Linked DNA regions of Spartinivicinus poritis. The protein of the gene in region 1 binds, or shares a complex with, the protein of each later gene. Links are inferred from orthologs where the notes say so. Each region holds a gene or a part of one and is shown on either strand. Other genes may lie near its edges.

Region 1 (4,311 bases):
CTAATCAGGAGCAGTTGAATACTTTCTATACCAGAAAAGCAGGCAACAATAATATTGTTGGTTTTAAAAATCAGAATAATCCTCTCAAGTTGGCTGCTGGTGAGAAAGGTGAAATCAGTGCCACTCTTTATATTGGCCCTAAGGATCAGAAACGTTTGGCTGAACTGGCCGATGGCTTAGAGCTAACCATCGACTATGGTGTGCTTTGGTTTGTTGCTCAGCCTTTATTCTGGTTATTAACGTTTATCCACAGTCTGATTCCTAACTGGGGCTGGAGCATTATCTTGCTAACAGTTCTAGTCAAGGCTGCTTTCTACCCGTTATCTGCTGCCAGCTACCGTTCTATGGCGAATATGCGTCGTTTGTCTCCTAAGCTACAGGAAATGCGTGAACGCTTTGGAGACGACCGCCAGAAGATGTCTCAAGCGATGATGGAGATGTACAAGAAAGAGAAAATTAATCCTCTTGGTGGTTGCTTACCTATATTGGTTCAAATGCCAGTATTTATTGCCCTTTACTGGGTACTTTTAGAAAGTGTTGAATTACGTCAAGCACCATGGTTAGGCTGGATAACTGACCTGTCAGTAAAAGATCCATACTTTATCTTGCCATTAATCATGGGTGCATCCATGTTTGTTCAACAGTTGTTGAATCCAACACCTCCAGATCCAATGCAAGCGAAAGTGATGAAGATGATGCCAATTATCTTCACTGTGTTCTTCTTATTCTTCCCTGCTGGTCTGGTATTGTACTGGGTAGTGAACAACTTGTTGTCGATTGCTCAGCAGTGGATGATTACACGGCAGATAGAAGGTCAAGCTGCTGCAAAATCAACAAAATAATCAACAGCTTTCCACAACTTTATCCACAAGGCTCTAACTATTGGTTAGGGCCTTTTTCTTGCCTATAATCAATAAGTTAACGCTTTTTTATAAACCTCCCTAGCTTTGCTTTTACACAGATAAAGATTATGAATTCTATTGCTTCTCTTGATACTGATACCATTGCTGCTATTGCTACTCCTCCCGGTAGAGGTGGCGTTGGAATTATCCGGGTGTCTGGACCAAAAGCTCGGGAAGTAGCTGATCAGTTAGTAAAAGCTCAACTTAAACCTAGAATGGCGCATTTTGGTCTTTTTTATAGTCAACAAGGAGAGGTATTGGATGAAGGCATTAGCTTATTTTTCCAAGGACCTAATTCATTCACAGGTGAAGATGTACTTGAACTACAAGGTCATGGTGGTCCCGTTATTCTCGATTTATTACTAAATGAAGTACTTTCTATGGGAATTCGCCATGCTCGGCCAGGTGAGTTTAGTGAGCGTGCATTTTTAAATGACAAAATAGATCTAACCCAAGCAGAAGCCATTGCTGATTTAATTGATAGTGCATCCGAGCAAGCAGCTAAAAGTGCGATTCGCTCATTACAAGGTGCTTTCTCTAAGCGTATCAACGAACTTGTGGAAAACTTGACTCAGCTGCGGATTTACGTCGAAGCTGCAATCGACTTTCCTGAAGAAGAAATCGATTTTCTGGCTGACGGCAAAGTGGCCAGTGATTTAGATTCAATTATCCACAACGTAGATTCAGTATTGAAAGAAGCTAATCAAGGGGCGATGCTTCGTGAAGGAATGAGTGTGGTCATTGCTGGCCGACCGAATGCTGGCAAATCAAGTTTGCTTAATGCATTGGCTGGTAGAGAAACGGCTATTGTCACTGACATAGAAGGTACTACTCGGGATGTGTTGAGAGAACATATCCACATTGATGGACTGCCGTTACATATTATAGATACAGCTGGCTTACGAGACAGCGAAGACAAAGTTGAAAAAATAGGTGTAGAGCGTGCCTTTAAGGAAATCAGTGAAGCAGACCGAGTTTTGTTAATGGTGGATGCCAGCACTTCCCAATCAACAGATCCGCATGAAATCTGGCCGGAGTTTGTGGATAAGCTCCCTACTCTAGATAAAGTAACTATCATCCGAAACAAAGTGGATCTCACTGGCGAAGATGCTGGGGATAAAACTAATCCACAAGGTGTAAAGACTATTGCCATTTCTGCAATGCAAGAACAAGGCATTGCAGAATTAAAAGATCATCTAAAAGCTTGTATTGGTTTTGAAGGAACAACAGAGGGTGGCTTTACAGCCAGAAGAAGGCATATTGAAGCCATTAATCAAGCACAAGAGTACTTATACACAGGCAAACAACAGCTAACCAGTTATGGGGCCGGCGAACTATTAGCTGAAGACTTACGACTTGCTCAACACTCACTGAGTGAAATTACAGGTGAGTTTACTTCTGATGACCTTCTGGGGAGAATTTTTTCCAGTTTTTGCATTGGAAAGTAATTGGTATTGTCTCCGTGTTTTTGAGCCCGTTTTCCTTTGGTTAACGGGCTTTTTTGTGCCGTTTTATACGGTTTTTATTTAATTATCTTTTTATATTATTATTTTATTAAGTAATTAAATTTATTTATGTTGTAAAAAACAATATACACAACAACTAAATTATAATTATGTTGTTTATGTTTTTTGTTAATATAATATTTTTAATATTGGTTTATGCTTTAATATAGTGGTTTTAAAAGGTGACTGTATTTAAATTTAAAAAATAATACAGCTATTGATTTGTATTTTTATAAAATAAATGAATGTATTTAAGATAAAATATTTCATTTTATTGGTGAGCTTTAAAATAACTAATTTGTATTAAAATTCAGGTTAAATAAAAAAATATTAAACTATGATCAGTTTTGAATACTGATATTTTGATAGTAAGTTTCCATATTGCATTGCTACCCTCTAACTACCGCATGATGCATAAAGCCTTATTTCATGGCAAACTTGTCGTATGATCATGAGAGTAAAAGATAAGACAAATGAAGGATACAAAAAATAACAATAGTTCTGGTAGTAATTTCTGGTTTTTAAAGGAACATGACCCTATGTTCATGCAGTTGGCTATCACTGCAGAACAAGCATTTGCGGGTGATCCAAACACAGCACTTATGAAGCTGAGGCAACTAGGTGAGGCCTTAGCTCAAGACATTGCAGTTCGTTGTGGTATTCAGTTTGATAACCAAACAACACAAGCAGATCTTTTATTTAAAATTAATCGAGAGATTAACCTAGACCCTGCCATTCGTGGCTTATTTCATACCTTGCGTATTGAAGGTAATAAAGCCACACATCAATTTAAGACCAAACATAAAGAAGCAATGGATGGGCTTAAGGTGGCACGAGCCATTACCGTGTGGTTTCACCAGTCGTTTGGTAAGCAAGGCACCAACTTTAAGCCAGGTCCCTTTACGCTTCCATCAGATCCAAGTCAGCAGCTACGTGACTTACAAACCCAAATAGCGCAATTGAAAGGTGAGCTTTCAGAAACAAGTGAGCAATTAGATTCCAATAAATATTTAGCTGAATTAGAAGCGAAGGAAAAAGCAGAATATGCTGCACTTGCCGAACAAATGGATATTGATGCTCGCCATTTTGAACAGCAAGCTAAACAGTATGAAGAGGAGCTAATCAAGCAACAGCAGGAGTTTAATCGGCACCTTGAAGAGAAGTTACAAAAAAGGCTGGCAGAACAATCTAAACAACACCAGCAAGCATTAAAGCAAGTTTCTCAGCGTACCCAACAAGCCAGCAATGAGCTGGCCTTAAATGAAGAGTTTACCCGAATACTAATTGACCAACAATTAGTAGAGGCTGGTTGAGAAGCAGATAGTCAGACCATTGCTTATCGAAAAGGTACACGTCCAGAAAAGGGTAAAAATAAAGCTATTGCTGAATGGCCTACTGCAACGGGTAAAGCTGATTATATTTTATTTGCAGGCCTTACCCCTATCGCAATCGTTGAAGCTAAGCGGGAAAACACTAATGTAGCAGGTAAAATCCATCAAGCTGAACGTTATGGACGAAGCATACAATTAGCTAAAACCATGGTACCTGCTTGGCAATTAGCAGGCCGTCCCGCTGCTTGGGCAGATACCGAAGATAGGCATTACCAAGTGCTTTTTGTGTATTCCTGTAATGGTCGCCCCTATATTTGAGCAGATCAAAGAGCAGTCGGGTACTTGGTTTCGTGATGCCCGAAAAACTTCTAATCTAGCCAGGCCCCTTTCGCAATTTCATAGTCCTGAAGGGTTACTGGATCAGTTAAGGCGAGATAAAGAGGTAGCGGAACAGCAGTTAAAGCTAGAAGGCTTTGCTTATCTCAAATTACGTGATTACCAGCAAAAAGCTATTCAAGCAGTGGAAACAGCACTACAACAAAATCAACAAAACTGTTTGCTGGCGATGGCTAC
Region 2 (12,783 bases), on another replicon or contig:
TTCCTTTTCTTTCATTTTTTATGATTTTATTTTTGTAGCAAACTTAAATAGTCTTCCAAATGATCAAGCTGTTGATTCCAGAAACTTTCATAAAAACCTAACCATCGATGAGCTTCCTGCAAGGTTAATGGATTAAGTGTACAAATTTGCTCACGCCCCCTCTTTTTTCTGGTAATCAAGCCTGCTCGCTCAAGCACTCCTATATGTTTAGCTACCGCAGGAAAACTGATATCAAAAGGTGATGCCAAGTCTCTAATGCTATAACTCCCTTCACATAGCGTTTGCAATAGCTGGCGCCGGGTTTCATCAGCTAGCGCTTTGAATATGAGATCTAGTGATATAGGTTGAGGTGTTTGCATATTATCCAGTATAGATGTTGTGCTCAGATATTAAACCGGCTGGTTTAATATTTTATCACCAAGCTTGAAAGTTCTACTTATGTTTAGCGTTCAAACCATAAGGATAAATACCTATATTGACCTGCTTGCCTATGCATAAATATGGATATAACATACATATTATAAATATGCATACTAAAAGCATATTATAAAGCTAACTCTATCCTTGAGCGGCGAGGAATGTATCGCGCAACACAACAACCGTAATATCTTCATGTGCAGTCGTTCTGCACTCTTATAAATAAGGACTTACTGATGTTAGACCCAAACACCGTATCAACTGTACAAGCCACTGTTCCTTTATTAGAGCAAACAGGAACGACAATCACTGAGCATTTTTATAAAAGAATGTTTAAACACAACCCAGAGCTACTAAACATTTTTAATGAAAGTCACCAACACACTGGTGAACAGCCTAAAGCTCTGTTTAATGCTGTACTAGCTTATGCAAAGTTTATCGATAAGCCAGAAGTACTCACTGGAGCCATTGAGCATATTGCCCAAAAACATACCGGCTTTTTAATTCAGCCCGAGCATTACTCTATTGTCGGCAATCATTTATTAGCCACATTAAAGGAGTTAGCACCCGATGTAGTAACCGATGACGTTCTTGATGCATGGACTAAAGCTTATCAAGCATTAGCTGGTATATTTATAGAGCGTGAATCAGCGATTTATAGTGAGTATCAGCAAGCAGAGGGTGGCTGGAAAGGCCCTCGTAAATTTACTGTGTTAGAAAAAAGCGTTGAGAGTGAGTTAATCACTTCCTTTAAATTTGCTCCTGTAGATGGTAAACCCGTAAAAAGCTTCAAACCAGGACAATACTTAAGTTTAGTTACTAATCCAAACTCATCTGCACACCAAGAAATACGACAATACTCTCTATCTGACAAACCCAACGGCAAAACTTATCGCATTAGCGTGCGCCGAGAAGATAGAGGAGTAAAACCAGGTATTGTTTCTAACTACCTGCATGATCAAATCAATGTAGGTGACACTTTGAAAATATTGCCTCCTGCTGGAGACTTTTATTTACAAGCCAAACAGGAAACCCCTGTAGTATTAATCTCAGCCGGCGTTGGCTTAACCCCGATGGTAAGCATGTTAAATACCTTGGTTGCCAACAACCACCAGGCACCAATTTATTATTTGCATGCCTGTGAGCATAGTAAACTGCATGCTTTCAATTCTTTTATCAAGCAGGTTGAGGCTGAAAATAATAATGTTCAATCTATTATCTGGTATCGACAGCCCACCCCAACAGACCAGCAAGGAATAGATTATCAGTTTGAAGGAACCATGCAGATTGATGACATTAAGCAGCAAGTTTTGCTGCCAAACGCACAATATTACTTATGTGGTCCGTTTGGTTTTATGCAAACAATTAATCAGCAGCTGTTAAGTGCTGGCGTTGACCCAAGTCAGGTTCACTATGAGGTGTTTGGGCCTCAACAATCCTTATAGCGATATACTTCATTGTGAGTGGTGTTGGATGAACATCCAACACTGCTATAAAATTCATAAAAAAACCGACTTAAACCTGATATCTATAAAAAGCGCCTCCTGTTATATAGCTATCATAAGTAGCTAAAACTGCTACCCCAACTGTAAATAGCTATGTAGTACCAGGTTGTATCAATGATAAGCTCAATAAAAACCCACTCATTACCACCTTCTAACTCTGAGTCAATTACTCAAAGTAGAAGATCTTCTAACGCTAGCTTTAGCAAAATTAGCTTGCACTCTTTCAAACACCTGTTTAAATCAAATAGTTTTTCTGATAACAAATCGTTAGCAGAAACCGTTATCAACAGGCTAAATCGCAAACAGCTGTGGCAAGAAAAAGTCATTAATATACAACAAGTTAATTTATCAGAAATTGCTGTTAATGCCGCACTTGCTGGATTTACCTATGGTGAGCCAATTACCCATATCAGCGATGTTGAAACTAAAGTAAACAGTTTATCCCAACATCAGCTGTGTCGGTTAGAGGATTTCCGTTCTGCATTTTTTAACGAGTCATTATTGGCTAGCCTGAAGTTTACAGCGGAAGGAATAGGATTTGATAAACATACAGGACTCCTTACAGCATTATTTTACGACCCTACCAAGAACCAGTTTAAACTGGTATTCGGTGGCACTCACTCAGGCAAAGGTTTTGTTAAACCTAAACATTATCGTTCTTTATCCGCTCACCAGCTAACAACCGACTTAAAAAACCTTGTTGGTAGTTCAGTACCAAAGCTTTATCTACAGGCCTCTGCAATTGTTAATATCATCAAAACAGTGACAAAAGAAATCGCCATAAAGAATAAAGCACCTGAAAGTCCCTTATTATTGCTAGGGCATTCGTTAGGTGGTGCGATGGCCCAATATGCAGCAATTAAACATGGGTTAAAGGCTATTGGCTATAGTACAGCAGCGCTTGGCCACGCAGCTTTACTGGACTTGGCTAAAACTAACCGGCTTTGGGATACTGACTGGATTAAACAACACATTGAGCATTATTTTATTACAGGCGACCCCGTATGTGACCCAGTGTTATGGAAAACTGGCGGCAGTTTTCGTGCAAGGTTTTCTTTAACCAACCTTGGTACTCGCCATATAATTTCACCACAATCAAAGAGTTACAGCTCTTACCTGGCCAGACACAGCTATGCAGAAAAACATATTTTACTATTTATTGATAAATTTTTATCTAAAAATATTGGCGTAAATACACAACCTATACTAACTTGTAATGAGTAACGTAAAACGTTACCTCTTATCCTTTTCAGTGCTTGTAGCCGTATTGGCTAGACTACTGACGCCGTAGCCCTAACGTATTATCTAAAGCAGTATTTGCTGAATAGCAGGCTTTAATAACAATTACGTATTATAAATTGTTAGAAGCAGTAGTATTTACCCTACACCCAAGTTTATATTCAAAGGTGAGGGTATTATTTTACTTTCTGCTTCAGTGCTGGTTAAATGCCTGACAGCTTTTTAGGAGATGTAAAATGGCAATTTCCCGGCGTCAGTTTTTGTTATCCTCTGCTGGCATTTTGGCTGCCAGTCAACTTCCTCGTCTTGTGTTAGCCGCAAAAGAACCTGATTTTGATTATGTATTAACTGCTGAGCCTGGTTCTGCAGAGCTTATCCCTGGCATTAATACGTCAATTTGGGGCTTTAACGGTGGTTATCCTGCACCTGTATTACGTGCTAAACAAGGTCAACGCATCCGAATAAAATTTATAAACAAGCTAAAAGAGCCAACAACAATACATTGGCATGGGATTAGAATTGATATTGCAATGGATGGCGTACCCTTTTTATCTCAGCCTCCTATTATGCCTGGCGAGACTTTTATCTATGATTTTGTTTGCCCTGATGCTGGCACTTTTTGGTACCACCCCCATATGAATAGTACTCAGCAGCTTGGCAGAGGTTTGGTGGGTGCGTTAATTGTTGAAGAAGCAGAACCTGTGATATTCGATGCAGATATTCCCCTTTGTTTAAAGAACTGGCATATAGATGAAAAAGGCGAGTTTACCCAGTTATCCATTCCTCGTTATGCCGCCAGAATGGGAACCCCTGGCCGCTATGAAACAGTTAATGGTCAACATAAGCCGACTATTGAAATACCTGCTGGCGGGCTAATACGATTACGCTTTTTAAATGTTGATAACACCCTTATTTATAAAATTGCGCTAAAGGACTTTCCAGCCAAAATTATTGCTGTAGATGGCAATGCTCTTGAAGAACCTGTTCCCTTAACTCCTCATGAAATAGGAGCAGGCATGCGCCTAGATATAGCATTTATCGCGCCTGACAAAATAGGAGAAATCATTGAAGTACAAAACGGTAAGGGCCGGCTTTTCTTTGACTTGTTAACACTAAAAACGGTTGAGGCTAAATTACCAAAACGAAATCAAACTCCATCACTGCCAGTTAACCCTATTCCAACACCTGATTTGAAAAATGCAGAAACCATAAACTTTTTATTTGAGTGGTCTGGTGCTATGACCCCAGCAGATAAAAAAGGTAAAGCCAAACATGAGTTTTGGACTATTAACCGCCGTGCTTGGAAAGGTATGAGTAAAGATAATTTACCTGCGCCACTAGCAGAGTTAAAACTTGGTAAAACTTATATTTTCGACATGAAAAATGTCACCCCACATAAACATCCTATTCATATGCATGGTCATACATTTACTGTTATATGGTCAAATAAAAAGAAAATTAAACCCTACCATACCGATACAGTTTTAATGGAAAAAAACGAAAGAGTAAAAATTGCTTTTGTTGCAGATAACCCTGGTAGATGGATGTTTCACTGCCATGTAATTGAGCATATGAAAACAGGGTTAATGGGGTATGTTTCTGTCACTTGATATTCCCTCTCACAGAGGGAGAGGGAATCCAACCTCCCCCTTTGGAAAAGGGGATTGAGGGGGATTTTCACAAGCAAATAAAGCGAAGATGGATCAAAATACTACAGTCACTTTAAATCCCCCCTAGCCCCCCTTTATCAAAGGGGGGAAGGAGCCAGGGCAAAGGTTATACTATTTCCACTTCCATTTCTGTCCTTTCCTACTCTCATCCTTCAACCAAATACCTACCCAATCCTTGTGTTTTTGATAAAAGTGCTGAATAACTGCAAAGTTATAAGCTACGTTTTGTAAACGACCATTGCTGAGGGTCCAACGTTGCTCAATGTCATTAGCATTACAACTTCCAATAACTGCTCGGTTTTTACCACTCCACCATTTCTCCACTTGTAAACATTTATTTGGCTCATTGGCTGGGTGTAATAAGCCTTTGGAATCCAGTTTCCATTGCTGGGTTTTACCATTACTGCTACAGCTTTTAGCTTTCACATGCATACCTGTTAAATCTAAACAAGCCTGCATATCGTTCATCATCGGCTTAAAGTCACCTTGTGGTGGCTCAGGGTCTGGATTGGGGTTCGGATTTGGGTTAGGGTTTGGGTTGGGGTTTGGATTATCACCATCACCTGGTTTATCACCGCCATCAGGTACATTACAGCGACTGCCTAGCCCTACTACTTTAAACGCGGCTTTAACATCACCAACACTCCAGCCTTTGTCTTTAGCTGCTTTCATTACCCCACAAGAGCCGTCTTCAAATTGAGTGTTTTGTTTCCAGTACATTTTGTTGGCAATAACCATCACTTCAAAAGCTGATTTAACCCCCCAACCACTGGTGTTTGCTAAGTTATAAAAAGCTCGGTTATAAACACCACTTGAGAAGTGAACATCCATTCCCTGGCGATAGCTTTCTGCATGATCAATTGAGCGCCCATCCTGGCTTGGCTTTTCAAAATAACGAAGTGCTTTCATGCTTTTGGTAATAGTTGCACCTACCAACCAGTCTACCTTTTTAAACATATGATACTCAGCAGCTTCGCCCGCCATATCAGAGAAGGCCTCGTTCATACCGCCCGACTGACCTCGGTATACTAAACCTGAGTTATGCTGGGTAAAACCATGGCTTACTTCATGGGCTGATACATCTAATGAAGTAAGTGGGTAAAACGTTCTGCTTCCATCACCAAAAGACATCGCGCGGCCATCCCAAATTGCATTGTCGTAATTTCGACGGTAGTGGGCACGCATCTTTAATTTATGTGGCAGTGGTTTCATGTCAAACCACTCTTTATACATTTTGAAAACCATCATTCCAAAATAATGGGCATCATTTAATGGCGAGTAAGCTCCATTAATTTCTTTGTGAGTATTTTCTGGACAACTAAACTTATGTACCTGACCACCCGAACTTTGGTGTTTCATGTCGATGGTTTCAACATTTTCGGTACTCATTCGGCATTGATCATCAACGGGGAGCATGCCATGGTCTTTACCATACATGTATTTTCCCATTTTTTTATTTCCACCTGGGCCAGTGGCTTCTCTGGTATTTAACCCTTCCCAACTATCAACCACTTCACCGGTATGAGCATCAATTAAATAAAAAGGGCGAGTAGGTTCTGGATCATGGGTAAAATACGAAACCTCATAGATTAGCCGAGGTTTTTCTGGATTTTCAGCATATATATAAAGTTGTTTATCGTTATGTTCAATTCTCGCTGATTTAAAACCAGCATGCCCTTGTTGTTGCTTTGCAATTTCCAAAGCCTGATCAGCAGAAATACTGGGTTCAACAACTAAGTTATCCTGTTCAAGACCTCTTAATAAATGGCCGCTAAAATCTCCTGCTACACCCTGTTTATCAACACCAGCAACAAAGGTATATCCCCAAACGGGTACACCTTTGTACTGCTGCTGATAACGAGTTTTTTTAATGCCACTATCAAATTTCATCATAGCGGTAGGCTTAGCATCTTTAGCTGATTCCAATTCTAAAATTTCGTGTACAGGCGCAATACTGCGTATAGCACGCGTTAATTCGTGCTCTTCAAGATTAATTCTTTCTGCCGCTAACGCTGTCATCGAAACTAGAGTGCTGGCACTGAGCACACCAGCATACGCAATTTGTTTTAAAACATGCTGACTTTTCATAATAAGCCTCATCAAAGTAAATTTATTAGGCTTGTCGAGTGTGCTAATAGCGAGGTTGATATTTTTATTATTTCAAACAAACACTATCAAATATTGCTAAAATAACAGCTCAACAATTAGCTTTTCTCTTCAATATTTTTTATAGAAACAAATCTAAACTTAGTGAAATACATAATTAGATAATAAACATTCCAGCTAAACTATAACCTTTTCCCTATCAGTAAATTTTACATTACATACAAGGCATTAACTGGCGATGAATCTGAAAGCTATGATGCAGGAATAAAATTAATTAACTTAGAAAAGAGTCACATGTTATTCTTTACAACCCATCGGTAGTGTTTTTTTTGACCCATTTAAACAACAAACCTTATATTTCTACTCAACCGATTTGACTAGTAATATTATTCTATAGTGGCTATTAAATATTAATCATAATCAAATCCATTAAAGTATTTTTATTCAATAATTAAGTTACTGAAAGATAACTAAAAATAAATGTAATTATTAACAAACATACTTTGCATTATTTTAAATTACTTATGCTGTAATCATGTTAATTTATATTGATTTTGGAGTGAGACATCTTTTTTGGCTCCCTCTCTCCTACCTTGAAAGTGTCGCAAACCAGTTCCCCCCTTTTTCAAAGAGGGAGGCTAAATAGTGCAATAGCCTGTACCTCCAAAAATAACTGTCCATATAGTCAACTTTAACCGTAACTTTTGTGGATAAGGTGTGATTAGCTGTGGATATCAAGTTAATTTCGTGATAAAAGCCTCAATAATTACTGATTTCCTGTGGATAACTTTAATCCATCAGAACAGTTCTTATTTGCAGTCATTACTGTGAATACCTATAGCAATCTTTAAATTTGACTATAAAATAGCCAGCCATACTTACAGTTACAGACCTAGTACAGCATAAGAAAGCTTTTCTATATACTAGGCGACCATTTAACAGGCTCTTGGGTGAGGTATTACGGTGGACTATCCGACTCGCTATGACGTTATTGTCATTGGTGGCGGCCATGCAGGCACAGAGGCAGCTCTGGCAGCGGCACGCACCGGGGTTAAAACGCTGTTATTAACCCATAACATTGAAACATTAGGACAAATGTCCTGTAACCCAGCGATTGGCGGTATTGGTAAAAGCCACTTGGTGAAAGAGATCGATGCGCTGGGCGGTGCTATGGCATTAGCGACGGATAAGGCCGGGATTCAGTTTCGCATTCTAAACTCTCGGAAAGGCCCTGCGGTTCGTGCAACCCGCGCCCAAGCAGACCGCGCCTTATATAAAGCCGCTATCCGTCGAGTATTAGAAAATCAGCCTAACTTAGACATTTTCCAACAAGCCGCTGATGATTTAATAGTTGAAGGCGAACAGGTCAAAGGGGTTATTACCCAGATGGGCCTGAAGTTTTTCTCTAATAATGTGGTACTAACCACTGGCACCTTTTTGGGCGGACAAATCCACATTGGTTTACAAAACTATTCGGGGGGTCGAGCAGGAGATCCTCCTTCTATTGCGTTAGCCAATCGCTTGCGTGAATTACCATTCCGTGTGGATCGACTAAAAACAGGTACACCTCCTCGAATTGATGCCAAATCAGTCGACTTCTCTGCTATGACACCTCAGCCTGGAGACACCCCTACACCAGTGATGTCTTACCTGGGTTCTGTTAATGATCATCCAGAGCAAATCTGCTGCTACATTACGCACACCAATGAGCAAACTCATGAGGTTATTCGTGGCGGTATGGATCGCTCACCCATGTATACAGGGGTGATTGAAGGAGTCGGGCCACGTTACTGTCCATCTATAGAAGATAAAATTGTCCGTTTTGCAGATAAAAACTCACACCAGGTTTTTGTTGAGCCAGAAGGGTTAACCACCAACGAGCTTTATCCCAATGGTATTTCCACCAGCCTGCCGTTTGATGTGCAGCTAGAGTTAGTACGCTCAATTAAAGGCTTTGAAAATGCCCATATCACTCGTCCAGGTTATGCCATTGAATATGACTTTTTTGACCCAAGAGACTTAAAGCCTTCTTTAGAAACCAAGTTTGTCCAAGGCTTATATTTTGCTGGTCAAATCAATGGTACCACTGGTTACGAAGAAGCCGGTGCACAAGGCTTGCTTGCAGGCTTAAACGCAGCATTAAAAGCACAAGAAAAAGAAGCTTGGAGTCCTCGCCGGGATGAAGCTTATATAGGTGTACTGGTTGATGATTTAATTAACAACGGCACTCAAGAACCCTACCGGATGTTTACTAGCCGTGCGGAATATCGCCTGATATTAAGAGAAGACAATGCTGATTTGAGGCTAACTGAAAAAGGCCGTGAGCTTGGTTTGATTAATGATCAACGCTGGGCAGTATTCTGCCGTAAAAAAGAAGCCATTGAGCAAGAAACCCAACGATTAAAAACCAGCTGGATTCAGCCCAATACTCCAGCAGGTGAAGAGGCCAATAAAATTCTAGAAAGGCCTATTACTCGGGAATATAACCTGTTAGAGCTGTTACGCCGCCCTGACATAAGCTATCAGGCTGTGGCTAATCTGGTAGGCGAACCTGTGACTGACAACCCTCAAGTAGCTGAGCAAGTAGAAATCCAAACCAAATACCAAGGCTATATTGATCGTCAAACTGAAGAAATCGCTCGGTTAAGACGTCATGAAAATACCTTGCTGCCTCAAGACTTGGACTATCAGCAAATTGCAGGCCTTTCTAATGAGATCAAGCAAAAGCTATCGGATGCCAGGCCAGACACTTTAGGCAGAGCATCAAGAATTCCTGGGGTAACACCTGCGGCAGTATCGCTATTAATTGTTCATCTAAAAAAACGCTCTATTGCTACAGAAAAAATCGTTGCAGACAAAACTAAAACTGACTTAAGCGCCTAAGCTGTGAATTCACACTCTACACAAAACTCTCAAGAGCTTGCCAAAGCTATTAGTACTGGAGCCTCAACTATGGGGCTCTCTCTTACCGAGTCTCAACTTGAGCGGTTAACGGCTTATTTGTTATTACTAAACAAGTGGAATAAAGCCTACAACCTAACAGCAGTTAGAGATATCCAGCAAATGATTCCACGTCACTTGTTGGATAGCTTAAGTGTTGTGCCTTATATCGAAGGCAGCCATATATTAGATGTAGGCACCGGCCCTGGCCTACCTGGTATTCCACTAGCTATTTGTTTTCCCGACAAGCAATTTACTTTGCTGGATAGCAATGGCAAAAAAACGCGCTTTTTAGTCCAAGCAAAATCCGCTTTGCAGTTAGATAATATTCAAGTCGTTCAAAAACGCGTAGAACAATTTCAGGTTGATAATCCCTTTGATATTATTGTCTCCCGAGCTTTTAGTGCTCTACAAGATATGGTGAAATGGACTCAACACCTGCTTGCACCCAAGGGATATTTTTATGCCATGAAAGGCGTCTATCCAAAAGAGGAGATTCAGCAAGCAGAAGCATTCTCTACAAAGTTGGTAAAATCGATACCACTTGAAGTAGCAAACTGTGAGGGTGAACGTCACTTGGTAATATTACAAAATAATAATGTTAACAGCGCTTCTTAAAGTGACACAAAACAAGTAACACTAAGGAAACTATCGTGGCCAAAATACTTGCGGTAACTAACCAAAAAGGGGGGGTGGGAAAGACCACAACCTGCGTTAATCTCGCTGCGTCGTTAGTCGCAACTAAACGGCAAGTGTTGGTAGTTGACCTTGACCCCCAAGGCAATGCCACGATGGGCAGTGGCGTTGATAAAAATGCTCTGGAAAACTCCATCTATGATGTCTTAGTGGGTGCAGTAGATGCAACCGCTGCACTAGTCCCTACTGATCCTGCGGGTTTTGACTTACTGCCTGCTAACGCCGACCTTACTGCTGCTGAAGTTGAGTTATTAGAAATCCCGCAAAAAGAACTACGACTTAAAAAAGCCCTTACCGAGGTTGGATCAATCTACGACTTTATTTTGATCGACTGCCCCCCATCATTAAATATGCTCACTGTGAATGCGATGGCAGCCGCTGATGGCGTTGTTATCCCAATGCAGTGTGAATACTACGCATTAGAGGGGTTATCAGCATTGTTAGACACAATCAGTCGGATTGTGTCTGTGCTTAACCCAAAACTAAAAATCGAAGGCTTGTTACGTACCATGTACGACGCTCGTAACAGCCTGACTAACGAAGTATCAGCTCAGCTGGTTGAGCACTTTGGTGACGCCGTTTATCGCACCATCATTCCTCGTAATGTTCGCCTGGCAGAAGCTCCCAGTTACGGCTTGCCTGTATTAAAATACGACAAGCATTCCAAAGGGGCTCTAGCCTACCTGGCTTTAGCAGGTGAACTTATCCGTAAACAAGAGTTAGTTGCCGCTACTGCCTAATTATTAATCTATGGTGTTAACTGGCGTCAGTTTACGGCATAATCAAACCAGTATTTTTATTCAGGATTAGCAAAACCAATGGCAACCAAAAAAAGAGGGTTAGGCAGAGGCCTTGATGCTTTATTAGGTAGTGCAACAGCGACAACTGTTGTAGAAAGCAGTGATGAACAAAACATCCCGTTAGACAAGCAACTAGAAGAGCTGCCTGTTGAGTGGGTTCAACGTGGACGCTACCAACCCCGCCGTGATATGCACCCTGAAGCACTAGAGGAATTAGCCAGTTCTATAAAAGCCCAAGGGGTAATGCAACCCATTGTGGTACGACCTATTGGTCAAAATAAATACGAAATAATCGCCGGTGAAAGACGCTGGCGCGCAACGCAACTTGCAGGTTTAGAAAAAATTCCTGCTGTTATTCGCGAAGTGCCCGATGAAGCAGCCATTGCTATGGCGCTCATTGAAAATATTCAGCGTGAAGATTTAAATCCAATTGAAGAAGCCATGGCGCTTCATAGACTACAGCAGGAGTTTGGTTTAACTCAGCAGCAAGTAGCTGATGCAGTAGGCAAATCACGTGCTACCATTACAAACTTATTGCGCTTAATGACCCTGGCTGATGATGTCAAAACCATGCTTGAACATGGTGATCTAGAAATGGGTCATGCCAGAGCTATTTTAACCCTAACTAAAACACAACAATTAGTAGCTGCCAAAACCATCGTGGCAAAAGGGCTTTCTGTAAGACAAACTGAAGCACTTGTTCGCCGAATACAAGCTGAAGCTGAAACAACCAAACCTGAACAAAAAATTGACCCAGATATCAAGCAGCTTGAAGAGGAGCTTGGTGAAAAGTTAGGCACTGAAGTATTAGTTCAGCATTCAGCTAAAGGGAAAGGCAAGTTAGTAATAAAATACAACAACTTAGACGAACTAGACGGCGTCTTGGCGCATATTAAATAATTGCTAATATTTATAGCCTGACTACAAATGATTAATTAGTAGTCTATTTTAGATCAATAGCAATTCCTAACATGACAGATGGAAACGCTATTTGTTTAATACCAAGCACACGAATACATTGATGTAGTGTTGATCATATAGGCTATTCGAAATATACTTCTGGCCCCAAATTTTGGCTGAAGTTTATATAAAGCTATTTGGCTATCAATTATCCAACTGTCGGACTTTTATGAGTAGCTAAACCTGAGAATAAGCTACAAAAAAGTTTAAGTTGAATACGACAGTGCGGATAACAAAGGTGTTTTACACCTATTGGCTAATTAATATCCAAATAGTTTTGTTACCCAATTGGTTTTTTACGATTTTGTGGTAGACAGCTTGTAAAGTTGATCGTTTCTTTAAGGTCGTAAGGGGGGACCTTTTGGTAAGGTTAGTAAGGCGAGTAGTTAAACAATGGGGTTAGCTAAAGTAGTTATGGGGGCACCTCATTTACGTAAACCACCAATCTAC

What was found.
Region 2: the proteins of mnmE (region 1) and mnmG are in contact, whole or in part, in a solved structure (PDB 9HIP), measured with the Escherichia coli proteins. The link is inferred for Spartinivicinus poritis from one-to-one orthologs.

Annotation. Positions count from the first base shown.
Region 1 is NZ_JAPMOU010000024.1:231-4,541, reverse strand. What follows is about bases 166-3,160. They hold mnmE (tRNA uridine-5-carboxymethylaminomethyl(34) synthesis GTPase MnmE), read left to right. Parts: upstream 166-970; coding sequence 971-2,350; downstream 2,351-3,160. Other genes in these bases: ORQ98_RS17395 (DUF4145 domain-containing protein), read left to right, coding at 2,881-3,160; yidC (membrane protein insertase YidC), read left to right, coding at 166-842. Outside these bases: more of yidC, read left to right, coding at 1-165; more of ORQ98_RS17395, read left to right, coding at 3,161-3,720. UniProt on the Escherichia coli protein: Exhibits a very high intrinsic GTPase hydrolysis rate. Involved in the addition of a carboxymethylaminomethyl (cmnm) group at the wobble position (U34) of certain tRNAs, forming tRNA-cmnm(5)s(2)U34.
Region 2 is NZ_JAPMOU010000028.1:20,312-33,094, reverse strand. The notes cover bases 7,439-10,360. They hold mnmG (tRNA uridine-5-carboxymethylaminomethyl(34) synthesis enzyme MnmG), read left to right. Parts: upstream 7,439-7,900; coding sequence 7,901-9,820; downstream 9,821-10,360. Other genes in these bases: rsmG (16S rRNA (guanine(527)-N(7))-methyltransferase RsmG), read left to right, coding at 9,890-10,360. In the rest of the region: ORQ98_RS19075 (ArsR/SmtB family transcription factor), read right to left, coding at 27-359; hmpA (NO-inducible flavohemoprotein), read left to right, coding at 654-1,862; ORQ98_RS19065 (hypothetical protein), read left to right, coding at 2,037-3,146; ORQ98_RS19060 (multicopper oxidase family protein), read left to right, coding at 3,398-4,771; ORQ98_RS19055 (M4 family metallopeptidase), read right to left, coding at 4,943-6,919; more of rsmG, read left to right, coding at 10,361-10,495; ORQ98_RS19040 (ParA family protein), read left to right, coding at 10,531-11,313; ORQ98_RS19035 (ParB/RepB/Spo0J family partition protein), read left to right, coding at 11,392-12,273; ORQ98_RS19030 (F0F1 ATP synthase subunit I), read left to right, coding at 12,727-12,783. UniProt on the Escherichia coli protein: NAD-binding protein involved in the addition of a carboxymethylaminomethyl (cmnm) group at the wobble position (U34) of certain tRNAs, forming tRNA-cmnm(5)s(2)U34.